DNA from 3 places in the Streptomyces sp. NPDC096324 genome. Region 1 is predicted to be linked to each of the others. Evidence: predicted binding sites of a transcription regulator. Region 1 holds the regulator's gene; each other region holds the start of a gene.
The links. Region 1 encodes HrcA, which represses chaperone genes, less so after heat shock. Its sites were predicted from a motif close to TTNGCACTCNGNNNNNCNGAGTGCNAA; they were not measured.

Region 1 (9,886 bases):
AGCCGTTTCGCGGGACCGCCGTCCAGGGAGGCCGCGTGGACCTCGGGGGCTCCGTCACGCGTCGACGTCCAGGCGACGGTCCTACCGTCCGGGGAGATGCGTGGATGGCTGACCGGGACGTTGTCGGCGCTGACCCGCCAGGCGCGGCCCCCGCCGTCGACCGGGGCGGCCCAGATGTCGTCCTCGGCTGTGAAGACGACCAACTCGCCGTGCAGATGTGGAAACCGGATGTACGCGGAGGCTGCGGAATCGGTCACCCGGTCACCCTATGCAGCCGCGTGTGGCCCGGGTAGAGGTTCGAATCACTTGATCGGCGTACGGTCCGGCAGGTCACTTGCCCTGCGAGGGCCAGCAGGTGGGGTCGCCCTTGCACCACATCGTCTTCGTCACGGTGACGGTGACGGTGGGGTTGGGCTGCCCGGGGTGGTAGGTGACCGGCGGGGTGGGTCCGGCACCGCAGTCGCCGAGGCCCTTGACGTGGAAGATCTGCTGTCCGCCGACGGTGGCGCGCAGATCTCCGCGTACACAGGCGCCGTTGACGGCGCGGGTGACCTTGCCCTTGACGGTGATGGCCCGGCCGTCACCGGTCTGGCCCTGGCAGTCGACGGTCGCCACGGTGTTCTCGCTCGGCGAGTGCGACTTCCCCGGCGTGTAGGCCTTGCCGGCGTTGCCCAGGCTCGCGGTGCAGGTGAGCCACCTGACGTCCACGTGCCGGTTCTTCAGCTCGCCGGTGGCCTTCTGGTCGGTCGTGTAGGCCACGGTCGCGGTGCTGAGTCCGTCCACGGGCTCGCACCCGGTCACGGCGAACACTCCGGCCGCTCCCAGCCCGACGGCCGTCAGGACCCGCCCGCGCCTCGTCCGGTGTCTGAAATACCTCGAAGCCCCCATGGACGGCAGCGTGCCACCGCGGGCCGACGCGCGGTAGACCGCATGCGGCCATCGGGGGCACAACCACCCGAAGGTGTTGCCCGGCGGGCCGGGGAGGCCATATGGTTCCCGCTTTCCTCGGCTGCGGACGGCTTCTGGCCGGCCGTCAGCCGAGCATCAGCAGCCACTCCTGGAGTTCCACCAGGTTGCCCTCGGGGTCCTTGAGGTGGGCGACGCGCATGCGGTCCGTCATGGGGGCCGGGCCGTGCAGGAGGTCCGCGCCGCGCGAGACGACCTGCTCGCAGTAGGTGTCGAGGTCGTCGACCCGCAGCACCACCAGCGACCGGTGTCCGGTCACGGCGTCGCCGAGTTCACCCAGTATTTCCGTCATCATGGCCCGGTCCTGGAGGGCGATGCCCGCGGACCCGGTGACCGGACTGAACTTCTCGTACGGTCCCTCGGCCGCGCCCGACTGGGGCTTGAGGCCGAGGACTTCGGAGTAGAAGCGGTAGCAGGTGGCGAAGTCGGAGACGAGCAGTCGTACCTGAGCGAGTTCCATGGCTCCTCGTTCGATGCGCGGATGTCAGGTCCTGCCGACGGCGGGCGGGTCAGGACCAGCGGCCGCTGCGGGCCAGCAGCAGCGCGGTCGCCACGGTCCCGGCCGTCGAGGTGCGCAGCACCGTGCGCCCCAGGTGGAAGGTCTTCGCGCCGGCCTCGGTGAAGAGGGCGACCTCGTCGGCGGAGATCCCGCCCTCGGGGCCGACCACCAGGACGATCTCACCGGAGGCGGGGAGCGCTGCGGTCGCGAAGGGCTCGGTGCCGAGGGCGGTGTCCTCGTGGAGCACGGCGGCGAGATCGGCTTTGGCGAGAAGTGCGGCAACCTGCTTGGTCGTCATCGCGTCCGCGACCTCCGGGAAGCGTGCCCGCCGGGACTGTTTGCCGGCCTCCCGGGCGGTGGCGCGCCACTTGCCGAGCGCCTTGAGACCCCGCTCGCCCTTCCACTGCGTGATGCAGCGGGAGGCGGCCCACGGGACGATCGCGTCGACGCCGGTCTCGGTCATGGTCTCGACGGCCACTTCGCCCCGGTCCCCCTTGGGCAGGGCCTGGACGACCGTGACGCGCGGCTCCCCGGGCGCCTCCTCGGTGACCGTGCCCATCCGCACGATCAGCCGGTCCTTGCCCTCCGTGCCGAGGACCACGCACTCCGCCCGGCGCCCGGCCCCGTCGGTGAGCACGACGTCCTCACCGGTGTGCAGCCGTTTCACGGAGACGGCGTGCCGTCCCTCGGGTCCGTCGAGGACGTGGCGTCCCTCTCCGTCCGTGTCGAAGTGCTCGACGAGGAACACCGGTGCCGTCATCGGGCCGCACCTTCTTCCGGGATCTCGGCGACGGCCGACAACGCTGTCTCGGCGGCCGCGATTTCTGCGTTCAGTACCTCCACGAGCTGCCCGGCGGGCAGGTCGCGGGCCATGCGGTGGCCCTGCCCCGCCCACAGTGCCATGCCCTGCGCGTCGCCCGCCTTGGCCGCCGCCTTGCGCAGCGGCACGGTGAGGTGGTGGACCTCGGGATAGGCGGCGGGGGCGTACGGGCCGTGCTCGCGCATGAAGCGGTTGGCCAGCGCCCGCGCCGGGCGTCCGGAGAAGGCGCGCGTGAGCTCCGTCCGTACGTAGAGGGGGTCGGTCAGCGCCTGCTTGTGGACGGCGCTCGCGCCGGACTCGGGGGTGGCGAGGAAGGCGGTGCCGAGCTGGGCCGCGTCCGCGCCCGCGGCGAGGACGGCGGCGATCTGGCTGCCGCGCATGATGCCGCCGGCCGCGACGACCGGGATCCCCACCCTCTCGCGGACCTGCGCGACCAGCGTGAGCAGGCCGACGCCCGTGCCGTCCGTCTCGGGGTTGTCCCGGTGGGTGCCCTGGTGTCCGCCGGCCTCGATGCCCTGCACGACGACCACGTCGGCGCCGGCCCGCTCCACACCGAGGGCTTCCTCGGCCGTGGTGGCGGTGACCAGCGTGAGGGTGCCGGCGCGCCGCAGCGACTCGAGCACCTCCGGCTTCGGGACGCCGAAGTGGAAGGAGACCGCCGCCACCGGGTTGTCGAGGAGGACGGCGAGTTTGGCGTCGTAGCCGTCGTCCCGGCCGCCGTCCGGGTCCCCGAGCTCGGTCTCGTACCAGGCGGCCTCGCCGGCGAGCTGGTGCGCGTACACCTCGACCGCGGCGGCGTCCGCGTGCTCGGGCTGCGGGAGGAACAGGTTGACGCCGAAGGGACGGCCGGTCAGCCCGCGCAGCTGCTTGATCTCCTGGTACATGCCGTCGGCGGTCTTGTACCCCGCCGCGAGGAAGCCGAGCCCGCCGGCCTCGGACACGGCGGCCGCGAGCTGCGGGACGGAGACTCCGCCCGCCATGGGGGCCTGCACGATCGGGTGAGGGAAGAGATCGGTCAGCGCGGTGGACATGACGGCATGTTGTCACGTCCCCCGGACAAGTCCGAATCCGGTCGCCCGGCCGGATACGGCCTCCGACGTGGAGGGCACGGGGCGCTTCGGGCCCCGTGCCCCACTTGGATCAGCGGCCGTTGAAGGCGTCCTTCAGCCGGGAGAAGAGCCCCTGCTGACCGGGCTGGAACTGACCGGTGGGCCGCTCCTCGCCACGCATCTGCGCCAGCTCGCGCAGCACCCGCTCCATCTCCGGGTCGAGCTTGGTCGGCGTCATGACCTCGACGTGCACGATGAGGTCGCCGCGGCCGCCGCCCCGCAGGTGCGTGACACCCCGGCCGTGCAGCGGGATCGACTGGCCGGACTGCGTGCCCGGGCGGATGTCGACCTCCTCCATGCCGTCGAGCGTCTCCAGCGGCACCTTGGTGCCGAGGGCCGCCGCGGTCATCGGAAGCGTGACCGTGCAGTGCAGGTCGTCGCCGCGTCGCTGGAACATCGAGTGCGGCAGTTCGTGGATCTCCACGTACAGGTCGCCGGCGGGACCGCCGCCGGGGCCGACCTCGCCCTCGCCCGCGAGCTGGATGCGGGTGCCGTTGTCCACACCGGCCGGGATCTTGACCGTGAGGGTGCGGCGGGAGCGGACCCGGCCGTCGCCCGCGCACTCGTGGCACGGGGTCGGGACGACGGTGCCGAAGCCCTGGCACTGCGGACACGGCCGCGAGGTCATGACCTGGCCCAGGAAGGACCGCGTCACCTGGGACACCTCGCCACGGCCGCGGCACATGTCACAGGTCTGCGCCGCGGTGCCGGGGGCCGCGCCCTCGCCGTTGCAGGTGCCGCAGACGACGGCCGTGTCGACCTGGATGTCCTTCGTGGTGCCGAAGGCCGCCTCGTCGAGCTCGATCTCCAGCCGGATCATGGCGTCCTGGCCCCGGCGGGTGCGCGAGCGCGGTCCGCGCTGCGACGCCGTGCCGAAGAACGCGTCCATGATGTCCGAGAAGTTCCCGAAGCCGCCCTGGCCGAAGCCACCGGCGCCACCGCCGCCCTGCTGGGACAGCGGGTCGCCGCCGAGGTCGTAGACCTGCTTCTTCTGCGGGTCCGACAACACCTCGTACGCGGCGTTGATCTCTTTGAACCGCTCCTGCGTCTTCGGATCGGGATTGACGTCCGGGTGCAGCTCGCGAGCGAGCCTCCGGAACGCCTTCTTGATCTCGTCCTGGGACGCGTCGCGGCGCACGCCGAGTACGGCGTAGTAGTCCGTGGCCACTTAAGACTCCGCCAGGATCTGTCCGACGTACCGTGCCACCGCTCGTACCGCTCCCATCGTTCCCGGGTAATCCATGCGGGTCGGGCCGACCACGCCGAGTTTGGCTACTGCCTCGCCGCCCGAACCGTAGCCGACGGAGACCACGGACGTGGAGTTGAGTCCCTCATACGCGTTCTCGTGCCCGATTCGCACGGTCATGCTCGAATCCCCGGCCTCTCCAAGCAACTTGAGGAGCACGACCTGCTCCTCCAGTGCTTCGAGCACCGGCCGGATGGTGAGAGGGAAGTCATGTCCGAATCGCGTGAGATTGGCGGTACCGCCGATCATCAGGCGCTCCTCGGTCTCCTCGACGAGTGTCTCCAGCAGGGTGGAGAGCACCGTCGAGACCGTACCCCGGTCCTCCGCCTCGAAGGCTTCCGGGAGGTCCTGGACGAGCTGCGGGACGTCCGCGAAGGGACGCCCCGCGACCCGGCTGTTGAGCCGGGCCCGCAGGTCCGCCAGCGACGTCTCACCGAACGGCGCCGGACAGTTGATCATGCGCTGTTCGACCCGGCCGGTGTCCGTGATCAGCACGAGCATCACCCGCGCGGGAGCCATCGACAGCAGCTCCACGTGGCGCACGGTCGAACGGGTCAGCGAGGGGTACTGCACGACGGCCACCTGCCGGGTGAGCTGCGCGAGCAGCCGCACGGTCCGGCCGACGACGTCGTCCAGGTCGACGGCGCCGTCCAGGAAGTTCTGGATGGCGCGGCGCTCGGGCGCGGTCATCGGCTTGACGCCCGCGAGCTTGTCGACGAAGAGGCGGTACCCCTTGTCCGTGGGGATGCGCCCGGCGCTGGTGTGCGGCTGGGCGATGTACCCCTCGTCCTCCAGGACCGCCATGTCGTTGCGGACGGTCGCCGGCGAGACGCCGAGACGGTGCCGCTCGGTGAGCGCCTTGGAACCGACCGGCTCCTCGGTGCCCACGTAGTCCTGGACGATGGCGCGCAGCACCTCGAGCCTGCGTTCACTGAGCATCGCGCACCTCCAGAAGTCGACTCGATGGTCTTCGTGGCCTTCGTGGCATTCGCCTGGCACTCAGCGCACGCGAGTGCCAACGTTCCCCGGCCCAGTGTACGGCGGTGAGGCACGCCCCGGGCAAGGGCGGGCCTGCGAGGTCGTGCACGGCACCCGGTCACCGTTAGCGTCGCCGCATGAGGCTGACTTGGGAAGAGCTCGGGTGGGAAAGGGTGGCGCCCCGGGTGGGGCGACGGCGGCTTCCGGACTGGGACTGCACGGCGGGGCTCGTCGTCGGCGAGGAGGCGGTGCTGATGATCGACGCCGGGTCGAGCCTCGCGGAGGGCGCCGCGCTGCGCGCCGATGCGCGGGTCCTGACCGGCGCGCGTGTGACCCATATCGCGCTCACCCACCCGCATTTCGACCACGTTTTCGGCGCGGCCGCCTTCGCGGGCGTGGAGATCCTCGCCGCCGACGGCTCGTCGGAGGTGTACGGACGCGGCCGCGAGGAGCTGTGCGCGGACGCGGTGCGCAACGGTCTCGACCCGCGGTCCGCGGAGGAGGCGGCCGACACCCTCGTACGGCCCCACCGCTTCGTCCGGGACACCTGGGACCTGGATCTCGGCGGCGTCGGGGTCCGGCTGGTCCGGACGGGCGAGGGCCACACCGCCCACGACCTCGTGGCCGTCGTGCCGGGCGACCCGGCGGTGGTGTTCTGCGGCGACCTGGTCGAGGAGTCGGGCGAGCCGCAGGCGGGCCCCGACGCCGTACCGTCGCGCTGGCCGGCGGCTCTGGACCGGCTGCTCGCGCTGGGCGGCGAGGAGGCGCTGTACGTCCCCGGGCACGGGGCGGTGGTGGACGCCGCGTTCGTACGGTCCCAACGGGACGCCCTGGCCGCGCGTTTCGGCGTGTCGCGGTGAGCGTCGCCGGGCTTCTCCTATCGTCATCCGAATGCGCCAGTACTCTCCGGACCTGACCCCGCCGTGGAAGAAGTCCCCGCCCGTGCCCGAGGTCCCGGCGGACCCGGGTCTGGTCGTCGAGGAGCCCGGCACCGGCTTCTGCGGCGCGGTGATCCGCTGCGAGGCGGGCACGGTGACCCTGGAGGACCGCTTCGGCAAGCACCGGGTGTTCCCGCTGGAACCGCGTGGCTTCCTGCTGGAGGGCAGGGTGGTGACCCTGGTCCGCCCCACGGCCTCCGCGCCGGTGCGCCCCAGTCGTACGGCGTCCGGCTCGGTGGCGGTCCCCGGCGCCCGCGCCCGGGTCGCGCGCGCCGGGCGCATCTACGTCGAGGGCCGTCACGACGCCGAACTGGTCGAGCGGGTCTGGGGTGACGATCTGCGCGTCGAGGGCGTGGTCGTGGAGTACCTGGAGGGTGTCGACGACCTCCCGGCGGTCGTCGACGCGTTCTCCCCGGGCCCGGACGCCCGGCTCGGCGTCCTCGTGGACCACCTGGTCCCGGGTTCGAAGGAGTCCCGGATCGCGGAGGCGGTCACGAGCGAGCACGCCCTGGTGCTCGGCCACCCGTACATCGACGTCTGGGAGGCCGTGAAGCCGTCCTCCGTCGGCATCCCGTCCTGGCCCCGGGTCCCGCGCGGCCAGGACTGGAAGACGGGCGTGTGCCGGGCCCTGGGCTGGCCGGAGAACACCGGCGCGGCCTGGCAGCACATCCTGTCCCGGGTCCACTCCTACAAGGACCTGGAACCGGCCCTGCTGGGCCGGGTGGAGGAACTGATCGACTTCGTCACGGCCCCGGAGTGACGGACCGGTGGCCGGTGACCCGTGTGCGGCGGCCGGTTCTCGGGGCCCGGCAGCCGGGTCCCCGGGTCCGGCGGTGATGACCCGGGCCCGACGGCGGTGATGCGGGCCCGACGGCGGTCAGCGGTGCCCTCCGGGGCAGGGTCCCCGCCGTTCAGTCCACCAGGTCCCGGACCACGGCGTCCGCGAGGAGGCGGCCGCGGAGGGTGAGGACGGCGCGGCCCGCGTCGTACGGGCCGGCTTCGAGGAGGCCTTCGGACAGGGCGCGGCGGGAGGCCGCGAGGCCGTCGGGGCGGAGCAGGGAGAGCGGGCAGCCCTCGCGCAGCCGCAGTTCGAGGAGGATCCGCTCGACCCGGCGGTCCTCGCCGGAGAGGAGCTCACGGCCGGCCCCCGGGGAGCGGCCCTCGGCCAGTGCCGCCGCGTAGGCGCCCGGATGTTTCACGTTCCACCAGCGAACACCGCCGACGTGGCTGTGCGCGCCGGGACCCGCGCCCCACCAGTCGGCGCCCCGCCAGTACAGCTCGTTGTGCAGACAGCGGCTGTCCGACGAGCCGGCGGTGGCCCAGTTCGACACCTCGTACCACTCGAAGCCCGCCGCCGACATCACCTCGTCCGCGATGAGATAGCGGTCCGCGTGCACGTCGTCGTCCGTCATGGGGACCTCGCCGCGGCGGATGCGGCGCGCGAGCTGCGTGCCCTCCTCGACGATCAGCGCGTACGCGGAGATGTGGTCGGGTCCCGCGCCGAGGGCCGCTTCGAGCGACGCCCGCCAGTCGTCGTCCGACTCCCCCGGCGTGCCGTAGATCAGGTCCAGGTTCACATGTGCGAAGCCGGCCGCGCGGGCCTCGGCGACACAGGCCTCGGGGCGGCCCGGGGTGTGGGTGCGGTCGAGCACCTTCAGGACGTGCTGCCGGGCGCTCTGCATGCCGAAGGAGATCCGGTTGAAGCCCCCGGCGCGCAGGGTCGCGAGGTACTCGGGATCCACCGACTCGGGGTTCGCCTCCGTCGTGATCTCGGCGTCGTCCGCGAGGCCGAACTCGTCCCGGATCGCGCCCAGCATCCGTACGAGGTCGTCGGCGGCCAGCAGCGTGGGCGTGCCGCCTCCGACGAAGACCGTGCGGACCGGGCGGGGGTCGTCGCCGAGGACCTTGCGGGCGAGCCGGATCTCGTCGGTCAGGGTGTCCGCGTAGTTGTCGCGGGAGGCGAGCACCCCGCCGCTGCCCCGCAGCTCGGTCGCCGTGTAGGTGTTGAAGTCGCAGTAGCCGCAGCGGGTCGCGCAGTACGGAACGTGGAGGTAGAACCCGAGGGGCCGCTCGGCGGCCCCGGCCAGGGCGTGCGCGGGCAGCGCCCCGTCGTCGGGGACGGGCTCACCGTCGGGAAGTGCGGAAGGCATGCGTTCCATTGTCCAGCACGCCCGGGGTGGACGCGTCCGGTGCGCCGCGGGCCCCGCTACTCGGCCTGTAACACCAGCAGGGCCATGTCGTCCTCGGGCGGGCGGGGGCCGAAGGCGTGGACCAGCGCGCGGATCCGCTCCGCGATCATCTCGGCGTTCAGGCCCGCGCAGCCCGCGAGGGCGTGCGCGAGACCGTCCTCGTCGTCGAACTGACGGGACCCGTCGCGCCGCTCCGTCACCCCGTCGGTGACGCACAGGAGCGTGTCCCCGGGGTACAGCTCGAAGGACTCCGCGGTGTACTCGGGGTCCTCGAAGACGCCGAGCAGGGTCTGTGGCCGGGCCATCTCCCGTACGTCGCCGTCGGGACCCAGCAGCAGCGGCAGCGGATGGCCCGCCGAGGCCAGGGTGCAGCGCACTCCGCCCTCGAAGGGGACCAGCTCGCCGTAGAGCATGGACAGGAAGCGCGTCTGCGGGCCGAGGTCGGTGCCGAGCCCGGGTCCGCCCGCGGCCACGAGCGCTCGGGCGGCCGCGTCCGCCGCCTCCGTCGCGTCGTCGAGGAGGAGCTGGTTGAGACGGTCGAGGACGTCCGCGACGTCGTAGCCCTCACGGGCGAGGAGCCGCAGCCAGGGCCGGGCCAGGCCGATCACGACGGCGGCCTCGGGCCCCTTGCCCTGGACGTCGCCGACCGCGAAGCACCAGCGCCCGTCGCCCGCCGGGAACACGTCGTAGAAGTCACCGCTCGGCCCGCCCTTGTCGAGCGGTTCGTAGACGAGGGCGCTGCGCACCCCGGGGATCTCGGCGACCGCGCCCGGCAGCAGCCCGCGCTGGAGGACCCGGCTGATGGTGGCCTGGCGCGCGTACTGGCGGGCCGCGCCGATGGCCAGGGCGATACGGCGGCTGAGGTCCTCGACGAGCCCGGTGACCTCGTCGGGGAAGTCGGGCGGTCCGGCCCGGCCGATGACCAGTGTGCCCAGCGGGCGGCCGCCCGCGATCAGCCGGTACGCGAGCGCCGCCCCGCTAGCCCCGCGGGCGCCCAGCGCTCCGCCGGGCCAGGGCACCGGGACGGCCCGCGAGCGCACCGCGTCGGGCAGCCGCGGCGGGTCCTTCTCCAGAGCCTGGCGCAGGCCCTCGATCAGGTTCTCGCTGCCGTGCCAGACCCGGGCGAGGCGGGGACCGAGGG
Region 2 (9,886 bases), on a different contig from region 1:
CGTCCCCACCAAGGACAAGGTCGTCTTCCTCACCGTCGACGACGGCGCCGAGAAGGACCCCGCGTTCCTGCGGATGACGAGCGACCTGAAGATCCCGTACACCGCCTTCCTCAGCGACTTCCTCGTCAAGGACGACTACGGCTACTTCCGGAAGATGCGCGACCGTGGCATCACGCTCAACAACCACACGCTGCATCACCCCTACCTCCCCGCACTCTCCTACGCCCGGCAGAAGCGTGAGATCTGCGGCATGCAGGACGTGATGGAGAAGGAGTTCGGCAGGCGCCCGACCGTCTTCCGCCCGCCGTACGGCAACTACGACCAGGACACCCTGCGCGCCGCCAGGTCCTGCGGCATCGAGTACGCGCCCCTCTGGAACGAGGAGGTCTTCGCCGACCACTGGGAGTACCGCGAGGAGGACCAGGACCTGCACCCCGGCGACATCGTCCTCACCCACTTCCAGGGCCGCGAGGAGTGGAAGGGCACCATGCCCGACATGCTCCGCCGCTTCCTGAAGACGGTCACCGCCAAGGGGTACGCGGTCGCACGCCTGGAGGACTACCTGTGAGGCTGCGGGTACGGATGCCGGTGAGGGTCCGGGGCCCGGTCGTCGGGCTGCTCGTGGCGGCACTGCTCAGCGGCTGCGCGCAGTCCGTCGACCCCATCGAACGGCTCGGCAAGAAGGCCGCCCAGCGGGTACGCCCGACGGAGTCGGCCTACCGCCGCTGGGGCCTGGCCAGCCCGCTCGCGCCGGCGCCGGACGTGACCGTCAGGACCACCGCGCGCGCCGCGGACACGGGACTGCCGCCCGTCGTGACCCAGGTGCGCACCCGCGACAAGGTGGTCTTCCTGACGTACGACGACGGGGCCGAGCGCGACCCGCGGTTCGCCGACATGGTCCGCGAACTGCGCCTGCCGGTCAGCATGTTCCTCACGGACCGGGTCGCCGGCCCCGGGTACGGGCGTCTCGCCCGGCTCCGCTCGGTGGGCGCGAGCCTCCAGAACCACACCGTCGACCACGCCACCCTGCGCGGTCTGCCCTACGCCGGCCAGCGCGCCGAGATCTGCGGGCAGCAGGAGAAGCTCGCGCGGCGCTTCGGCGTCCGGCCCCGGCTGCTGCGGCCCCCGTACGGGAGGTACGACGACACCACCCTGCGCGCCGCCGCCGACTGCGGGGTCGCCGCGATCGTCCTCGGCAGGACGGCCGACGCGCACCGGCTCCGGCCGGGCGACATCCTCTCGGGCCCCGGCGAACCCGGTCTCACGGACGCCACGCTCCGGTTGCTCCGCAGGATCCAGCGCGAGGGCTTCACCGTGGCGCGGCTGGAGAACTACCTCTAGGGGCACCGGCGGCAGCGGCTCTCGGCTTTCGGGAGCGCCGGGTGGCGGACCGGCTTCACGGGCTCGCGCCGGAGAGCCGCCTCCGGAGTGCGTCCGTTCGGTGCGGTCCTGCACCTTCTGGCCCACGCCACGCCGGACGCCTTTGGCACTCCGCTTGACCGAGTGCTAATCACAGTCATAGTCTCAGTGCTGGCACTCCCCCCTGGAGAGTGCCAACAGCGACGGGCAGATCCGGCACCCGCGACGACGGATCGACCTGGTCGCCACCTCAGACAGTTAACCCCGTGAGATCTCCGAAGGGGGAGGTCGGATCGTGACGACCACCAGCTCCAAGGTTGCCATCAAGCCGCTCGAGGACCGCATTGTGGTCCAGCCGCTCGACGCCGAGCAGACCACGGCCTCCGGCCTGGTCATCCCGGACACCGCCAAGGAGAAGCCCCAGGAGGGCGTCGTCCTGGCCGTGGGCCCGGGCCGCATCGAGGACGGCAAGCGTGTCGAGCTCGACGTCGCCGTCGGCGACATCGTTCTCTACAGCAAGTACGGCGGCACCGAGGTGAAGTACAACGGCGAGGAGTACCTCGTCCTCTCGGCTCGCGACGTGCTCGCGATCATCGAGAAGTAATTCACCTGGTAAGGGAGTTCGGGGCTAGTCCCCGGGCAACCCCGCACCAAGCATTGCAGTGAACTGCGCCCCTGGCACCCGCGAGCATTCCAGCCGGGCGCCGGGGGCGCGGTTCGTTCTCCACATTTTCCGAGAGGGCTGAACCGCTTCCATGGCGAAGATCCTGAAGTTCGACGAAGACGCCCGTCGCGCCCTTGAGCGCGGCGTCAACAAGCTTGCCGACACGGTGAAGGTGACGATCGGCCCCAAGGGCCGCAACGTCGTCATCGACAAGAAGTTCGGCGCTCCCACCATCACCAACGACGGTGTGACCATCGCCCGCGAGGTCGAGGTCGAGGACCCGTTCGAGAACCTCGGCGCGCAGCTCGTGAAGGAGGTGGCGACCAAGACCAACGACATCGCGGGTGACGGTACGACCACCGCCACCGTGCTCGCCCAGGCGCTCGTGCGCGAGGGCCTGCGCAACGTCGCCGCCGGCGCGTCGCCCGCCCTCCTGAAGAAGGGCATCGACGCCGCGGTCAAGGCCGTCTCCGAGGAGCTCCTCGCGACGGCCCGCCCGATCGACGACAAGTCCGACATCGCCGCCGTGGCCGGGCTCTCCGCCCAGGACAGCCAGGTCGGCGAGCTCATCGCCGAGGCGATGGACAAGGTCGGCAAGGACGGTGTCATCACCGTCGAGGAGTCCAACACCTTCGGTCTGGAGCTCGACTTCACCGAGGGCATGGCCTTCGACAAGGGCTACCTGTCCCCCTACATGGTGTCCGACCAGGAGCGTATGGAGGCCGTCCTCGACGACCCGTACATCCTCATCCACCAGGGCAAGATCAGCTCCATCCAGGACCTGCTGCCGCTGCTGGAGAAGGTCATCCAGTCGAACGCCTCCAAGCCGCTGCTGATCATCGCCGAGGACGTCGAGGGCGAGGCCCTGTCGACCCTGGTCGTGAACAAGATCCGCGGCACGTTCAACGCCGTCGCCGTGAAAGCCCCCGGCTTCGGTGACCGCCGCAAGGCCATGCTCGGCGACATCGCCACCCTCACCGGTGGTCAGGTCATCGCCGAAGAGGTCGGCCTCAAGCTCGACCAGGTCGGCCTGGACGTGCTCGGCAGCGCCCGCCGCGTGACCGTCACCAAGGACGACACCACGATCGTCGACGGTGCCGGCAGCAGCGACGAGGTCGTCGGCCGCGTCAACCAGATCAAGGCCGAGATCGAGAACACCGACTCCGACTGGGACCGCGAGAAGCTCCAGGAGCGCCTCGCGAAGCTGGCCGGCGGCGTGTGCGTGATCAAGGTCGGCGCCGCCACCGAGGTGGAGCTGAAGGAGAAGAAGCACCGTCTGGAGGACGCCATCTCCGCGACCCGCGCCGCGGTCGAGGAGGGCATCGTCTCCGGTGGTGGCTCCGCGCTCGTCCACGCCGTCAAGGTCCTCGAGGGCAACCTCGGCAAGACCGGCGACGAGGCCACGGGTGTCGCGGTCGTGCGCCGCGCCGCCGTCGAGCCGCTGCGCTGGATCGCCGAGAACTCCGGCCTCGAGGGTTACGTCATCACCTCGAAGGTCGCCGAGCTCGACAAGGGCCAGGGCTTCAACGCCGCCACCGGCGAGTACGGCGACCTGGTCAAGGCCGGCGTCATCGACCCGGTGAAGGTCACCCGCTCCGCCCTGGAGAACGCCGCCTCCATCGCCTCGCTGCTCCTCACGACCGAGACCCTGGTCGTCGAGAAGCCGGCCGAGGACGAGGGCGACGCCGGTCACGGCGGCCACGGGCACTCCCACTGACGTCCGACGTCATGAGCGCGGTCACGTCCCCCGGGGTGTGACGTCGTGAAGAGGTCCCCGTTCCGGGCGGAACGGGGACCTCCCGCGTTCCACGGGTTCCCGCTCCACGGGGTTCGCCGCTGTCAGAGCTTGTCGTCGCGCACCACGTCCAGGTCCGTGAAGGTCGGCATCCCGTCGCAGAGCGCCACCATCTCCTGGAAGATCTGTTCCGTCTCCGGCATCTTCGAGTTCTTCATCGCTTCCTCGTACGACGGGAACTCCACGATCTCCACGAAGTGGTTCGCGTCCGAGCGGTCCTTGCCGACGACTCCGCGCGTTGCTGTCCGCTTGCCGTTGGTCTTCTCGACCCAGGTGTCCATCAGCTGGTTCATCTCGTCGAACCGACTGGTTCTGCCGTCAATGAGCTGTACGAAAGTCATGGCGCCGCCTCCGGCTCTCGCTCCGGTCGAAACACCATCAATCCTCCCACCGGAGGGGCGGCACCACCCACCGCGCGATCATCGCGAACCCCGGCCCGGCTGTCCCCGGCTCACCGAGGGCCGTACTCCGGTTCACTGAGGCCCGTACTTGCGCCCCGTCCTCGACGAGATCCCGCCCAGCAGCGCGCGCGGCGTCACCTTCACCACGCCCATCAGTACCTTGTACCGCGGATCCGGGACCGACAGGGTTCTGCCGCGGGCCAGATCGGCGAGCGCCACCGCGACCAGCTTGTCGGCGTCCAGCCACATCCAGTTCGGGATGTTGTCCGTGCCCATCCCCGCTCGCTCGTGGAACTCGGTGCGCACGAAGCCCGGCGCCAGCGCCATCAGGCGCACCCCGCTGCCCGCGAGATCCTTCGCCGCGCCCTGCGTGAACTGCACGACCCACGCCTTCGACGCCCCGTACGTACCGCGCGGCACGAACGCGGCCACCGACGCCACGTTGACGACCCCACCCCGGCCGCGCTCCCGCATCGCCTCGGTCGCCGCCGACGTCAGCCGGAGCACCGCCTCGCAGTGCACCTTGAGCATCTTCAGCTCGTCCGCCATCGACACGTCCAGATAGCGGCCCTTGTTGCCGAAGCCGGCGTTGTTGACCAGCAGGTCGACCGGGTTCCTGCGGTCGGACAGCCGGGCGGCGACCTCCTCGATGCCCGCGTCCGTCGCCAGGTCCGCGGTGAGCACCTCCGCCTCGATGCCGTGCAGGTCGTGCAGCTCGGTCGCCTGCTCGCGCAGCCGCTTCGTGTCCCGCGCCACCAGCACGAGGTTGTGCCCGTCCGCCGCGAGCCGCCGCGCGAAGGCGGCACCGATTCCCGCGGTCGATCCCGTAATCAGAGCCGTTGTCATGGCGCAACGTTACCGACCGGCCGTGGCCCCCGCCGCCCCACGGCATCGGCCTCCCGACCCGCTCCACGGGTCCTTCACGCCAGGCTTCCGGAGCCGGGGCCGGCCGGCTTCCGGGGCGGCGCCGGTCTGCTTCCGGGCCGGGGCCCGTCGGCTTCCGGAGCCCGGGCCGCCGGCCTCCGGAGGCAGGAGCCGCGCCCGCCGGCACCCCGGGGCCGCCGGCTCGGCCGGACCTACCCGCCGTACTTCGCCACGTACTCCCGCGCCGCCGCCAGCGACTCCGGATGCAGGGCCGTACCCGCCGCCAACAGCCTCGGCAACAGCTCCCGTTCGGTCGTCGCGGCGCGGAACTGGACGGCGACGGTGACATCGTGGCCGGGCCGGTGCACGATCTCGACCGGGTCCCCGGAGCTGATCTCGCCGGGTTCGATCACCCGCAGATAGGCGCCCGGGGCACCCCGCTGCGTGAAACGCCTGACCCAGCGCTTCTCGCCGAGGTGCTCCTGGAAGGTGCGGCACGGGATGCGCCCGCAGGTGACCTCCAGGACGAGTCCGGAACCGATCCGCCAGCGTTCACCGATCAGCGCGCCGGACACGTCAAGACCCAGCGTCGTGAGGTTCTCGCCGAACACGCCGTTCGGCAGCGTCCGGCCGAGTTCGCGCTCCCAGTCGTCGAGGTCCTCGCGCGCCATCGCGTACACCGCCTGGTCGTCGCCCCCGTGATGCCGCAGGTCGCACACGGTGTCCCCGGCCAGCCCGCTCCCGCCGGCGCCCTTGGGCCCCGGCGCCGTCACGCGAACCGGACCGTCGACCGGCCGCTTGTCGATGCCGGTCACGCCCTCGGGCTGGTCCGTGTACGGGACGGCCCGCGCCCGGCCCACATTCAGCGACAGAAGCTTCATGGGACCAAGCTAGGCGATCCGCCTCAAAGCGTCGACGTGATATTCGGCGCCCAACCCAAGATGCGCTTATGCTCGAAGGGTGATCGAGGCTCGTCATCTCCGCGTCCTGCGCGCCGTCGCCACCACCGGTTCCTTCTCGGCGGCGGGCCGCGAACTGGGCTGCACCCAGCCCGCCGTCAGCCAGCAGATGAAGGCTCTGGAGTCGTCCGTGGGCACCCCGCTGCTCGTCAGGACGGGCCGCGAGATGCGTCTCACCCAGGCGGGTGAGGCCCTGGTCAAGCACGCGGCGAGCATCCTGGCCGGCCTCACGGCCGCGGAGGAGGAGGTCGCCGCGATCGCCGGCCTGCGCGCGGGCCGCGTCCGCCTCGTCTCCTTCCCCAGCGGCAGCTCCACCCTCGTCCCCACCGCACTCGCCGCGCTGCGCGAGGCCCACCCCGGCACGCGTGTCTCCCTGGAGGAGGCCGAACCGCCCGAGTCCGTGGAGAAGCTCCGGGCCGGCGACTGCGACATCGCGCTCGCCTTCCGCTACGAGAGCGCTCCGGGCGCCGAGGAATGGGACGACCTCGTCGTACGGCCCCTGCTGATGGACCGTCTTGTCGGCCTGGTGCCCGAGCGGCACCGGCTCGCGCGCGCGGAGTCGGTCGCGATCGGCGAGTTCGCCGGCGAGTCGTGGATCGCGGGCTGCCCGCGCTGCCGCGGCCAGCTCGTCGAGGTCTGCCGGGACGCGGGGTTCGAGCCCCGCATCGACTTCGCCACCGACGACTATCCGGCGGTGGTCGGGCTCGTGGGCGCGGGACTGGGCGTCGCCGTCCTGCCGGAGCTCGCGATCGAGTCCGTACGTCCGAAGGGGGCCCGGACCGTGACGGTGGAGCCCGCGGTGCGCCGCGAGATCGTCGCTCTCACCCTCCCGGACCTCGCCGAGGTACCGGCGGTGGCCGCGACGCTGGACCGGCTGGCACGAGCGGCCGTCCGCCAGTCCTCCGCCGGCTAGCACTTCCCCCGGCGCCCGGGGTTCGCGAGACAGCCGGGCCGTCGTGGCCGGGCTCGACTCCTCCTGCGCTCCGCGCGCATGCCGTGCGTGTCCTGTGCTCCGTGCGCATGCCCGTGCGTGTTCTGTGCTCCGTACACACGCCGTGCGTGCGTCCTCGTACGCACCTCCGGTCCGTGCGCACCCGCCCGGTGCGCGTACCGAAGCCGTACGCACTCACCCGTACGTACCGAAGCAGTACGCACCGTCAGAGAAGAAACGTTCCTTCAGGTGTTCGAAGCGGAAGCGTTTCCCGTGGCCGCCGCCGAGACCAGTCGGTTGCGTGCCCGTCCCATGAGCTCTTCGCGCTCGTCCTCGGTCAGTCCGCCCCACACGCCGTACGGTTCGCGCACCGCGAGCGCGTGTGCCGCGCACTCCGCGCGTACCGGGCATCTCATGCAGACCTCTTTGGCCGAGTTCTCACGAGCGCTCCGTGCCGCACCACGCTCACCCTCCGGGTGGAAGAAGAGCGAGCTGTCGACCCCTCGGCAAGCCGCGAGGAGCTGCCAGTCCCAGAGGTCCGCGTTCGGACCGGGAAGGCGGGAGAAATCTGCCATTGCGTGTCCCCTTGTTGCCGTTCTGGGCTGCTCTGTGCCCACCGACCGTACATCTACGATCTAAGGAGATGAAAATATGACTCATTGCGAATCTAGCCTCAGACACCAGCAAATGGGAAGAAAACAGGCTAAATGGGGCATGGGTTGTGATGAAACGTTGAGGGTCGGCGCGCATGTCTGCACCGTGTCCGCGCCCTCACGTACAGTGCCGATGACGACCGGCTGCCCCGTAACTCTTTCGAGTGACCATCGTTGAGATGGCTGAGGCGGTTGAAGGAACAAGCGCTCGGGTAGGTGGACATATCCGCCTGCGAGTGTCGACCGCACAGGTGACGATTCGTAACAGCCTGGAGGCTCAAGGTGACGCGCATCAGCTGCGGAGGACGGTCATGACATCCGTCCTCGTCTGCGACGACTCCCCGCTTGCCCGAGAGGCGCTCCGCCGCGCGGTCGCGACCGTGCCCGGTGTCGAGCGTGTGACGACGGCGGCCAACGGCGAGGAAGTCCTCCGCCGCTGGGGAGCCGACCGTTCGGATTTGATTCTGATGGACGTACGTATGCCCGGACTGGGCGGCGTGGAGACGGTCAGGCGGCTGCTGTCCGCCGACCCCGGTGCGCGCATCATCATGCTCACCGTCGCCGAGGACCTGGACGGTGTGGCGCTCGCCGTCGCCGCCGGTGCCCGCGGCTATCTCCACAAGGACGCCTCGCGGGCGGAGCTGCGCGCCACCGTGACCCAGGCGCTCGCCGACCCGACCTGGCGGCTCGCGCCGCGCAGACTGCGTTCGGCGGAGATGGGCGCCGCGCCCACGCTCACCGCGCGCGAGATCCAGGTGCTCGAAGGAATGAGCCACGGACGCTCCAACGCGGAGATCGGCCGTGAGCTGTTCCTCTCCGAGGACACGGTCAAGACCCACGCCCGGCGGCTCTTCAAGAAGCTCGGCGCCTCGGACCGGGCGCACGCGGTCGCGCTCGGATTCCGGTGGGGCCTGGTCCGCTGAGGGGTGTCCCGTTGTCGTCGCGCGCCCGCCGGGGACCACGGGACAGCCCTCAGGTGAGCCGCCTCGCGGGTATGACGTGGGTGGTCCCCGCCCGCCTGCCGGCGGGTGGGGCCGGGCCCCCGGAGAGAACCTCCTCGGTGTCCGGACTCCGTTTCCCGGCGGATGCCGCATCCTTGAGGTGTGGAGTTCCTTGGGGACAAGTCGGTCGAGCGGAAGGGGAGGGCGCAGGAGATGAGTTCCGGCGCACCTGCTCATAACGCTTCGGTGCACAACTATGGACGCGGTGCCACGGACAGAACGACGTCAAGGCACCATGGACCGATGCGTGAAGACGAGACGACGGGGATCGGCGCGCTCGTCCTTCGCGCGGTCGACGGCGACGAACAGGCCACGCACGACCTGCTCGCCCACGTACATCCGCTCGCGCTGCGCTACTGCCGCGCCCGGCTGTCCCGGCTTCCGGGGGACGCGCGGCATTTCGTGGAGGACCTGGCACAGGAAGTCTGTGTCGCGGTGCTCCTCGCGCTGCCGCGCTACAAGGACACCGGACGCCCCTTCGAGGCGTTTGTCTTTGCGATCGCCGCGCACAAGGTCGCCGACCTCCAGCGTGCCGCGATGCGTCATCCCGGGTCCACGGCGGTTCCGTCCGACGAGATGCCGGAGCGGCCCGACGACTCCCTCGGCCCCGAGGAGCGCGCGCTGCTCAGCAGTGACGCCGAGTGGGCCAAGAAGCTCATGGCCAACCTTCCCGAGAACCAGCGCGAGCTGCTCCTTCTGCGGATCGCGGTGGGCCTCACGGCGGAGGAGACGGGTCAGATGCTGGGCATGTCCCCGGGTGCCGTCCGGGTGGCCCAGCACCGCGCGCTGAGCCGGCTGCGGGCACTGGCGGAGCAGTAGGAATCCGGATCCGACGGAAATCCCGACCGGTTCCGGGGAATCCGGACCGGATCCGGTCGTAGTTCGGATCCGGCGGAAATCCACATCCGGTCGCGGCGACGGGACCGGATGGCGCGGCTGTCCGGCCGGCCGCGTGTCCGTGCGTATGTGCGGCCGCGCGTCCGTACGTGTGGCCGGTGGGCGTCCGGTCGGCGCGGTCCCGAGCCGGCCGCGTCCCGGCCGGCATGACACGTTCCGGTGATGTCGAGCCGGTGATGCCGGTCACTGCGGTCGGTGGCTTCCCGCGTGCGGGAACCCTTCTCCTCCGCAAATTGCAGGCAAAAGGTGACGGACCCCGGCGGGGCCGATCCGGCCCGGCCGGGACGGCACGGTCGCCGCTCAGGGCGGCCGGGGCAGGGGGCGGCGGGCAGGCGTCCACCCCGGGCCGGGCGGCCCGAGCG
Region 3 (9,886 bases), on a different contig from region 1:
GTCACATTGCCACCCTGGCCGAGGAGCACAGGGTCATCGTGCAAGTGCTGCCCTTCGCAGCAGGAGCCCACATGGCCATGGAGGGCTCCCTCAAGCTGATGACCTTCGACGGCGCAGCACCTCTTGCTTACCTGCAAGGTCTGGGAACAGGCCGACTGGAAGACGACCCGGCCACTGTCGCCCACCACGACCTGACCTTCCATCTCCTTGCGGCCAGCGCACTCTCACCGCACGAATCACTGGCTCTGGTCCACTCGGTGGCAGAGGATTACGCGCATGAGCGACAGCCCTGAGTACGCCCTGAGCAAGGCCACTTGGCACAAGTCCAGCTACAGCGGAGCAAGCGGCGGCGACTGCCTGGAAGTCGCCCTCGGCGTGAGCCACCCCGACCTCGTCCCGGTCCGGGACTCCAAGAACCCCGGCCCGGTGATCGCCTTCGGTGCCGCAGCCTGGGGTGCCTTCGTCGCGCACCTCGGCTGACCGGAAGAGCGCAAAAAGGGACGGCACCCGCGTACAGCGGGCGCCGTCCCTCCCCCGTTCCCCCCGTTTCCGGGAAGCTGTCAGCTCAGCGAGCCCAGCGCCGCCGCGTCGTACGGCGCGAGCTCGTCGAAGCGGCCGGCCAGGACCTTCGCGGCCCACTCCGGGTCCTGGAGGAGCGCGCGGCCGACGGCCACCAGGTCGAACTCGTCGCGCTCCATGCGGTCGAGGAGGTCGTCGATGCCCTTGACCGGCGAGCCCTCGCCCACGAAGGCCTTGATGAAGTCGCCGTCCAGCCCGACCGAGCCGACGGTGATGGTGGGCTTGCCCGTCAGCTTCTTCGTCCAGCCGGCGAGGTTGAGGTCGGAGCCGTCGAACTCGGGCACCCAGTAGCGGCGCGTGGAGGCGTGGAAGGAGTCCACTCCGGCCGCGGCGAGCGGGGCGAGGATCGCCTCCAGCTCCTCCGGGGTCTCCGCGAGCCGGGCGTCGTACGCCTGCTGCTTCCACTGCGAGTAGCGGAAGATGACGGGGAACTCGGGCGAGACGGCCGCGCGCACCGCGGCGACGATCTCCGCCGAGAACTTCGTACGGGCCACCGGGTCGCCGCCGTAGGCGTCCTCGCGCCGGTTGGTGCCCGCCCAGTGGAACTGGTCGAGCAGGTAGCCGTGGGCGCCGTGGAGTTCGACACCGTCGAAGCCGATGCGCTCGGCGTCGGCGGCAGCCGTGGCGAACGCCTCGATGACGTCGTCGAGGTCCTGCTGGGTCATGCTCTTGCCGGTGACCTCGGCACCCTCCTTGTAGAGGCCGGAGGGGCCGACCGGCGGGGCGTCGGTGAAGGGCGGCTCGCCGGTCTTGCGGACCATGCCTATGTGCCAGAGCTGCGGGACGATCGTGCCGCCCGCCGTGTGCACGGCGTCGGCGACGTTCGCCCATCCGGCGAGCTGGTCCTCGCCGTGGAAGCGCGGCACCGCGTCGCTCTGTCCGGCCGAGTCGTGGCCGACGTAGGTGCCCTCGGTGACGATCAGGCCGACGCCCGCGGCGGCACGGCGGGAGTAGTAGCCGACCACGTCCTCTCCCGGTACGCCGCCCGGCGAGAACATCCGGGTCATCGGGGCCATGGCGATCCGGTTCGGGACGGTCAGGCCGTTGATGGAGACGGGACGGGACAGGATCTCGGCTGCGCGGGACGCGGCGTCAGCGGTCACGTGGGGGCTCCTAGGAGAGGTGGTCGGTATGACGTCGAGTGGTCTGCGATACAGGAGATTCCGTGCGGTATGTGCACATGCATCAACTGCTCGTCAGCGTCAACCTCCGCACCGGGCGGGGCATTCCGCCGCCCCCGGACTCATTCCTGTGATCCGGGCCACGTCACGGGGCCGCCCCGCCCCCGCGAGACGTCGCGGGAGACGTCGGGGCCGGGCCGGGAAACGCCCGAGGGCGGCACCCTCCCTCGCGGGAAGGTGCCGCCCTCGGAACGTCAGGACGGTTGATCGACCGGGGTCGATCAGAAGTCCATGTCACCGCCCGGCATGCCGCCCGGAGCGGCCGCGGAGGCCTTCTCCGGCTTGTCGGCGATGACGGCCTCGGTGGTCAGGAACAGCGCGGCGATGGAGGCGGCGTTCTGCAGAGCGGAACGCGTCACCTTCGCCGGGTCGATGATGCCTTCGGCGATCATGTCGACGTACTCACCGGTCGCGGCGTTCAGGCCGTGGCCGACGGGAAGGTTGCGCACCTTCTCGACGATGACGCCACCCTCGAGGCCACCGTTGACGGCGATCTGCTTGAGCGGGGCCTCCAGGGCCAGACGGACGGCGTTGGCGCCGGTCGCCTCGTCACCGGTGAGCTCGAGCTTCTCGAAGACCGAGGAAGCCTGGAGCAGGGCCACGCCACCACCGGCGACGATGCCCTCCTCGACGGCCGCCTTCGCGTTGCGAACGGCGTCCTCGATGCGGTGCTTGCGCTCCTTGAGCTCGACCTCGGTGGCGGCACCGGCCTTGATGACGGCCACGCCGCCGGCCAGCTTCGCCAGACGCTCCTGGAGCTTCTCGCGGTCGTAGTCCGAGTCCGAGTTCTCGATCTCGGCACGGATCTGGTTCACACGGCCGGCGACCTGGTCGGCAGAGCCGGAGCCGTCGACGATCGTGGTCTCGTCCTTGGTGATGACGACCTTGCGGGCACGGCCCAGCAGGTCCAGACCCGCGTTCTCCAGCTTGAGGCCGACCTCCTCGGAGATGACCTCGCCGCCCGTGAGGATGGCGATGTCGCCGAGCATGGCCTTGCGGCGGTCACCGAAGCCCGGGGCCTTGACGGCGACGGACTTGAAGGTGCCACGGATCTTGTTGACGACCAGGGTCGACAGGGCCTCGCCCTCGACGTCCTCGGCGATGATCAGCAGCGGCTTGCCGCCCTGCATGACCTTCTCGAGGAGCGGGAGCAGGTCCTTCACGTTCGCGATCTTGGAGTTCGCGATCAGGATGTACGGGTCGTCGAGGACGGCCTCCATACGCTCCATGTCGGTGGCGAAGTACGCCGAGATGTAGCCCTTGTCGAAGCGCATACCCTCGGTGAGCTCCAGCTCCAGACCGAAGGTCTGGGACTCCTCGACGGTGATGACGCCTTCCTTACCGACCTTGTCCATCGCCTCGGCGATGAGCTCGCCGATCTGGGTGTCGGCGGCGGAGATGGAGGCCGTGGAAGCGATCTGCTCCTTGGTCTCGACATCCTTCGCCTGCTCCAGCAGGGCACCGGAGACGGCCTCGACGGCCTTCTCGATACCGCGCTTGAGAGCCATCGGGTTGGCGCCGGCGGCGACGTTGCGCAGACCCTCGCGCACGAGCGCCTGGGCCAGCACGGTCGCCGTGGTCGTACCGTCGCCGGCGACGTCGTCCGTCTTCTTGGCGACTTCCTTGACCAGCTCGGCGCCGATCTTCTCGTACGGGTCCTCGAGCTCGATCTCCTTGGCGATGGAGACACCATCGTTGGTGATCGTGGGGGCGCCCCACTTCTTCTCGAGAACGACGTTGCGACCCTTGGGGCCGAGCGTCACCTTGACGGCGTCCGCGAGCTGGTTCATGCCGCGCTCGAGGCCGCGCCGTGCCTCCTCGTCGAACGCGATGATCTTGGCCATGTGAAGTGGTCCTCCCGGACGGGGTGGATTGCTCCGGATCGCGCCCGCGCCCGCGACGGACGGCCCTCGTGCCCTGTGGTTCCTTGCCCCACAGGCCCGCGAGCCTCGCCGGCCCGATCCAAGTTCTGTCACTCTCACTGGGAGAGTGCTAACGCCAATGATTAGCACTCGACCCCGTCGAGTGCAAGGTGCGCTCGCGAAAGCGAGCTCATCGAGGGGTGGCGGTCGGGCGACGGGCGGGCGCGAGCGCCTCTCACGAAAACAGCCCCCCGACCCAGTCCCCGCACGGGTCCACACCGGGGCGCGCGGGCGTACGCGGGGCGGGAGGCCGACCGAGGACGCACGAGGGGCCCGCACCCCTGGTGGGATGCGGGCCCCTCGTGCGTGAGTGAGTCGGTGGTCGTTCGCGCCCGATCAAACGGCGAGTTTGACCATGTCCGCCTGCGGACCCTTCTGGCCCTGCGAGATCTCGAACTCCACTCGCTGACCCTCTTCAAGGGTGCGGTAGCCGTCCATCTGAATCGCGCTGTAGTGCACGAAGACGTCCGCACCACCGTCGACCGCGATGAAGCCGTACCCCTTCTCCGCGTTGAACCACTTGACGGTGCCCTGAGCCATGCCTAACTCCCCTATTACTGGCCCTTGCACAGATCCGCACTTCGCGGATCCGGGTCAGACCTCACCCCCCAACGGTTGGGGGTGTGCGCCGGAACGCGTCGACCGCGGCTGAATGTATCTGTCCAACTGCCCTCTGCAACAGGTCAATCGGACGAGAATTCTGGGCATGGCCGATCAATGATATGCGGAGAATGTGCAAGGATTCAGGGCAAGTCGGGCCCCGCAAATGCCATAAAATGCCCAAAAAGGTGAGTCACTTTGGCTACTTCTTGTCGCCCGGAGAACGGTCACTCATATGCGCCCGGCATGAAACCAACATCAAAATTGAAGCGACTTCCCCAACTCTAGCGCGTTCAACCCTACAGAATTGCCCCCTCCGCTTGTCTCACGGAGGGGGCAATTCTGTGAACGCAATGTGTTCGGCATTACCGAGGGTAACGATCAGCCTCCGGCGACGGCCGGAATGATCGAAACGCCGACACCGTCCGGAGTCGCCGTCTCCAGTCCCTGCTCGAAGCGCACGTCGTCGTCGTTGACGTACACGTTGACGAAGCGGCGCAGCTTGCCCTGGTCGTCCAGGACGCGCGCGGCGATGCCCGTGTGGTTCTTCTCCAGGTCGCTGATGACCTCGGCGAGGGTCGCGCCCTCGGCCGTCACCTCGGCGGCGCCACCGGTGTAGGTGCGCAGGATGGTGGGGATGCGGACGTTGACGCTCATGATGCGAGGCCAGCCTCTCGGAAGGAGTCGAGGTTCGGGCGGATGGTCGCGGTCAGCCCGGTGTCGGAGGCCACCGCGTCCAGGGTCTTGAGGCCGTCGCCGGTGTTCAGCACGACCGTGGTGAGGGCCGGGTCCAGGAGGCCGTTCTCGATCAGCTTGCGGGTGACACCGACGGTCACACCGCCCGCCGTCTCCGCGAAGATGCCCTCGGTGCGCGCGAGCAGCTTGATCGCGTCCACGATCTGCTCGTCGTTCACGTCCTCCACCGCACCGCCGGTACGCCGGGCGATGTCGAGCACGTACGGGCCGTCCGCCGGGTTCCCGATGGCGAGCGACTTGGCGATGGTGTCCGGCTTCTGCGGCCGTACGACGTCGTGGCCGGCCTTGTAGGCGACGGACACCGGGGAGCAGCCCTCGGCCTGGGCGCCGAAGATCTTGTACGGCTTGTCCTCGACGAGGCCGAGCTTGATCAGCTCCTGGAGCCCCTTGTCGATCTTCGTGAGCTGGGAGCCGGAGGCGATCGGCACGACGAGCTGGTCGGGGAGCTTCCAGCCGAGCTGCTCGCAGATCTCGTACGCCAGGGTCTTGGAGCCCTCGGCGTAGTAGGGCCGCAGGTTGACGTTGACGAAGCCCCAGCCCTCGCCGGCCGGGTCCCCGATCAGCTCGGAGCAGAAACGGTTCACGTCGTCGTAGTTGCCCTCGATGCCGACGAGCTCGCCGCCGTAGACCGCGGCCATGACGACCTTGCCCTGCTCCAGGTCGTGCGGGATGAACACGCAGGAACGGAAGCCGGCACGGGCCGCCGCGGCGCCCACCGCTCCGGCGAGGTTGCCGGTGGAGGAGCAGGAGAGGGTGGTGAATCCGAAGGCGCGGGCCGCTTCGATGGCCTGGGCGACGACGCGGTCCTTGAAGGAGTGCGTCGGGTTGCCGGAGTCGTCCTTGACGAAGAGCTTTCCGGCGTCGACGCCGAGCTCACGGGCCAGGTTGTCGGCCCGGACGAGCTTGGTCCAGCCGGGGTTGATGTTCGGCTTGTCCGCCACGTCCGCGGGGACGGGCAGCAGCGGCGCGTAGCGCCAGATGTTCGCGGGTCCCGCTTCGATGCGCTTGCGGAGTTCTTCGGTGTCGTAGGCCGAGAAGTCGTAGGCGATCTCCAGCGGGCCGAAACACTCCTCGCAGGCGAAGACCGGACCGAGCGGGACGCGGTGTCCGCACTCGCGGCAGGAAAGCGCCGCGGCCGGTCCGAGGTCTACCGCGTCCGCGGAGTTCGTGGTGCTTGCAACTGTCTGCGCAGCCATGGAGGCGAGGCCCTTTCTCCTCATCTTCCTCACGGCGCACTTCGCCGTGAGACGGATTTGGCACCTTCCCTAGCCGGGAGCCTCGCGACGCGATCGACATCGATCGGTACGAGACCGGCTGGAGGGTTGCCGGGGCTTCATCGGGCCGTATCCCTCTGCCCCTCTGGATGAGCGGTATTTGATTGTTGAACTGTTGAACACGATACGCGCCGACGATCCAGGACATGCGATGGTCATGCGCGTTGTTCAAGACTGTAACCGAAGGCCAGGACAGTTGAGATAGTCGTCCGAACCGCGAGACGACGGCAATCGATCTGCCGCTGGCCGCAGCGGGCACGCCGATGAGAGCGTGTGATCAGACAGTGAGGAGCCGCAGACGGTGCTGAGAGAAGTCGAAAGCTGGCTGAGCACACGCTCCTGGTCCGCGACCGACCGCCCGCTCCACAGGATCATGGCAGCCAAACGCGTCACCGGGTCGACGGTGAGTGTCGTGCTGCCCGCGCTCAACGAGGAGGAGACGGTCGGCGAGATCGTCGCGATCATCCGCCACGACCTGATGCAGCAGGTGCCCCTCGTCGACGAGATCGTCGTCGTCGACTCCGGCTCGACCGACCGCACCGCCGCGGTCGCCGCCGCCGCGGGCGCGCGGGTCGTGCACCGCGACGACATCCTCCCGCGGATCCCGGCCGTGCCCGGCAAGGGCGAGGTGCTGTGGCGGTCGCTGCTCGTGACGAGCGGCGACATCGTCTGTTTCATCGACGCGGACCTCAAGGAGTTCTCGTCCGACTTCGTCTCCGGGATCGTGGGCCCGCTGCTCACCGAACCCGGCGTCGACCTGGTCAAGGCCATGTACGACCGCCCGCTGGCCGGCGGCGGCGGGCAGGGCGGCCGGGTCACCGAGCTGATGGCCCGCCCGCTCCTGAACATGCACTGGCCGCAGCTCGCGGGCTTCGTCCAGCCGCTCGGCGGCGAGTACGCGGCCCGCCGCTCGCTGCTCGAACAGCTCCCCTTCCCCGTCGGCTACGGCGTCGAACTGGGCATGCTCGTCGACGCCCTGCACCTGGTGGGCCTCGACGCCCTCGCCCAGGTCGACGTCGGGGTGCGCAAACACCGCCACCAGGACGGCCAGGCGCTCGGCCGCATGGCCGCCGCCATCTACCGCACCGCACAGCTCCGGCTGGCGCGCGGGCACCTGATCCGCCCCGCCCTCACCCAGTTCGAGCGCGACCGCGACGGTTTCCGGCCGCGCACGTACTCCGTGGACACGGAGGAAAGGCCGCCGATGAGCGAAATCTCCGAGTACCAGACGCGCAAAGCCGCGTAGTCCGGCGCCGACGGCCGCCGATCGCATACGGCCGAAGGGCGCGTTTGAGCGTTTCGAGACGGGGCTAGGTTTCGAGGCATGGCTTCAACGCACGGTGCCCACAGGATTCTGGTCGCCTCCAACCGCGGCCCGGTCACCTACGAGGTACAGGAGGACGACTCGCTGCACGCCAGACGCGGCGGCGGCGGTCTCGTCTCGGGACTCTCGGCGATCGGGCCGGACGCGGGCGCCCTCTGGGTCTGCTCCGCCCTCGGCGACGGCGACCGGGAGGCCGTCCGGCGCGGAGTCCACGAGGACGGCGTACGAATGCTGGCCATCGACGCCGCCACGCACGCCGACGCGTACAACGGCATCGCCAACTCCGTGCTGTGGTTCGTGCACCACCTGCTCTACCAGACCCCGCTGGAGCCGGTCTTCGACGCCGAGTTCCGGCGCCAGTGGGAGTCGTACCGGACCTACAACCGCGCCTTCGCCGAGGCGCTGGCCGAGGAGGCGGCCGACGGCGCGGCCGTGCTGGTCCAGGACTACCACCTGTGCCTGGTGCCCGGGATGCTCCGCGAGCTGCGCCCCGACCTGCGCATCGGTCACTTCTCCCACACCCCGTGGGCGCCCGAGGACTACTTCCGGATGCTCCCCGACGACATCCGCGCGGAGCTGATGGCGGGCATGCTCGGCGCGGACCGGGTGGCCTTCCTGACCTGGCGGTGGGCCACCGCCTTCATGCGCTGCGCGGAGGGGACCGAAGCCGGCCGCTACCGGGCCACCTGGCCCTCGGGCGGGTCCTCCCACGCGATCGAGCACCTGGACGGCGCCCGGCCACCGGTGCGCGAGACCCGCGTCGGCGTGCACGGCCTCGGCGCGGACGCCGAGTTCCTGCGCGAGCGCTCGCACCGGGCGGACGTCGGGGAACGGATGGCCGCGCTGCGCGAGGAGATCGGCGCGGACCGGCGGACGATCGTGCGCGTCGACCGGACCGAGCTGTCCAAGAACATCGTGCGGGGGCTGCTGGCGTACCGGCAGCTCCTCGACGACCACCCCGAGTGGCGCGAGCGGGTCGTCCACGTGGCGTTCGCCTACCCGTCACGGCAGGACCTCGCGGTCTACCGGGACTACACGGCCGAGGTGCAGCGCGTGGCCGACGAGATCAACTCCCGGTACGGGACGCCCGGCTGGACCCCGGTGGTCCTGCACGTGAAGGACGACTTCGCGCGCTCGCTCGCCGCCTACCGGCTCGCCGACGTCGCCCTCGTCAATCCCATCAGGGACGGCATGAACCTCGTCGCCAAGGAGATCCCGGTCGTCTCCGACGAGGGCTGCGCGCTGGTCCTGTCCCGGGAGGCCGGGGCGTACGAGGAACTGGGCGAGGACGCGATCTCCGTGAACCCGTACGACATCACCGGGACGGCGCGGGCGCTGCACGAGGCGCTCACCATGCAGCCCGGCGAACGCGCGGAGCGCACCAAACGCCTGTCCGCCGCGGCCACCGCCCTCCCCCCGGCCCAGTGGTTCCTGGACCAACTGCACGCGCTGGAGGGCTGAGGAGGAGCGTGCGGCGGTCGCGGGTCCGGCCGGTGGGTGGGTCGGGGCCGTGCCGGTGCATCAGCCCGTCGCCGTTGGATGAGGAGTGACCGTCGGTGGCGACGGGCATCGATGTACCGGCACGTCCCCTCGCGCCGGATTCCGGCTGCGGGTGCAGGGTCCAGACGGTTCCAGCCCCGGCCGGGGAAGTTTCAGCCCCTCCGGCGTTTGAGGAGCAAGGTCCGGGGCGGAGCCCCGGGTACGGGACGGGTAGGGGCGGAGGGGGCGAAACAAGCCCTGCCCCCACCCCGGCCCACCCCGGTGACGAGCCGGCCGGGTCAGGCGAGTCGGGCCGCGATGGCGGCAAGCAGCCGGACGACCCCGGCGGGCCCGTCGACCACCAGGTCGGCGCGTTCGGCCAGCTCGGCGACCTCGGAACTGCCGCTGCACACCAGAAGCCCGGGAACCCCGTCGGAGCGGAGCTTGTCGACGGCGGCGAACGCGGGCAGGTCACCCAGGTCGTCCCCCGCGTACAGCACGGCCTCGGCCCCGGCCTCCCGGACGTACTCCATGAGGGCGACGCCCTTGTCCATGCCCGGCGGGCGCAGCTCCAGGACCATGCGCCCCGGCTCGACGATCAGCCCGTGCCGGGCGGCGAGCTCACCCAGCGGCTCCCGCAACGCCTCGAACGCGGCCTGCGGATCGGCGGCACGGCGCGTGTGCACGGCGACCGCGCGGCCCTTCTCCTCGATCCAGGTGCCCTGCCAGGCGCCGATCCCGTCGAGGAACCCCGGCAGTTCGGCACGGACG

Region 2: the regulator HrcA is predicted to act here: its motif matches at 1,484-1,510, upstream of groES (co-chaperone GroES).
Region 3: the regulator HrcA is predicted to act here: its motif matches at 3,730-3,756, upstream of groL (chaperonin GroEL).

The regions. Positions count from the first base shown of each region.
Region 1 is NZ_JBIWFK010000003.1:588,942-598,827, reverse strand. It holds gene ACIQ7M_RS09970 (S41 family peptidase) at 1-257, opposite strand, end outside; gene ACIQ7M_RS09965 (hypothetical protein) at 331-888, opposite strand; gene ACIQ7M_RS09960 (VOC family protein) at 1,034-1,426, opposite strand; gene ACIQ7M_RS09955 (16S rRNA (uracil(1498)-N(3))-methyltransferase) at 1,476-2,225, opposite strand; gene ACIQ7M_RS09950 (nitronate monooxygenase) at 2,222-3,316, opposite strand; gene dnaJ (molecular chaperone DnaJ) at 3,426-4,562, opposite strand; gene hrcA (heat-inducible transcriptional repressor HrcA) at 4,563-5,579, opposite strand; gene ACIQ7M_RS09935 (MBL fold metallo-hydrolase) at 5,756-6,478, shown strand; gene ACIQ7M_RS09930 (DUF3097 domain-containing protein) at 6,510-7,316, shown strand; gene hemW (radical SAM family heme chaperone HemW) at 7,468-8,706, opposite strand; gene ACIQ7M_RS09920 (SpoIIE family protein phosphatase) at 8,763-9,886, opposite strand, start outside.
Region 2 is NZ_JBIWFK010000005.1:57,455-67,340, forward strand. It holds gene ACIQ7M_RS14430 (polysaccharide deacetylase family protein) at 1-568, shown strand, start outside; gene ACIQ7M_RS14435 (polysaccharide deacetylase family protein) at 589-1,341, shown strand; gene groES (co-chaperone GroES) at 1,655-1,963, shown strand; gene groL (chaperonin GroEL) at 2,115-3,740, shown strand; partial or broken gene ACIQ7M_RS14450 (ester cyclase) at 3,866-4,159, opposite strand; gene ACIQ7M_RS14455 (SDR family oxidoreductase) at 4,292-5,065, opposite strand; gene ACIQ7M_RS14460 (MOSC domain-containing protein) at 5,296-5,964, opposite strand; gene ACIQ7M_RS14465 (LysR family transcriptional regulator) at 6,044-6,955, shown strand; gene ACIQ7M_RS14470 (WhiB family transcriptional regulator) at 7,219-7,548, opposite strand; gene ACIQ7M_RS14475 (response regulator transcription factor) at 7,938-8,549, shown strand; gene ACIQ7M_RS14480 (sigma-70 family RNA polymerase sigma factor) at 8,871-9,446, shown strand.
Region 3 is NZ_JBIWFK010000007.1:185,924-195,809, reverse strand. It holds gene ACIQ7M_RS20780 (helix-turn-helix domain-containing protein) at 1-293, shown strand, start outside; gene ACIQ7M_RS20775 (DUF397 domain-containing protein) at 277-480, shown strand; gene ACIQ7M_RS20770 (NADH:flavin oxidoreductase) at 561-1,682, opposite strand; gene groL (chaperonin GroEL) at 1,982-3,604, opposite strand; gene ACIQ7M_RS20760 (cold-shock protein) at 4,019-4,222, opposite strand; gene ACIQ7M_RS20755 (MoaD/ThiS family protein) at 4,664-4,939, opposite strand; gene thrC (threonine synthase) at 4,936-6,234, opposite strand; SAM riboswitch class I at 6,252-6,408, opposite strand; gene ACIQ7M_RS20745 (glucosyl-3-phosphoglycerate synthase) at 6,614-7,558, shown strand; gene ACIQ7M_RS20740 (trehalose-6-phosphate synthase) at 7,637-9,097, shown strand; gene otsB (trehalose-phosphatase) at 9,415-9,886, opposite strand, start outside.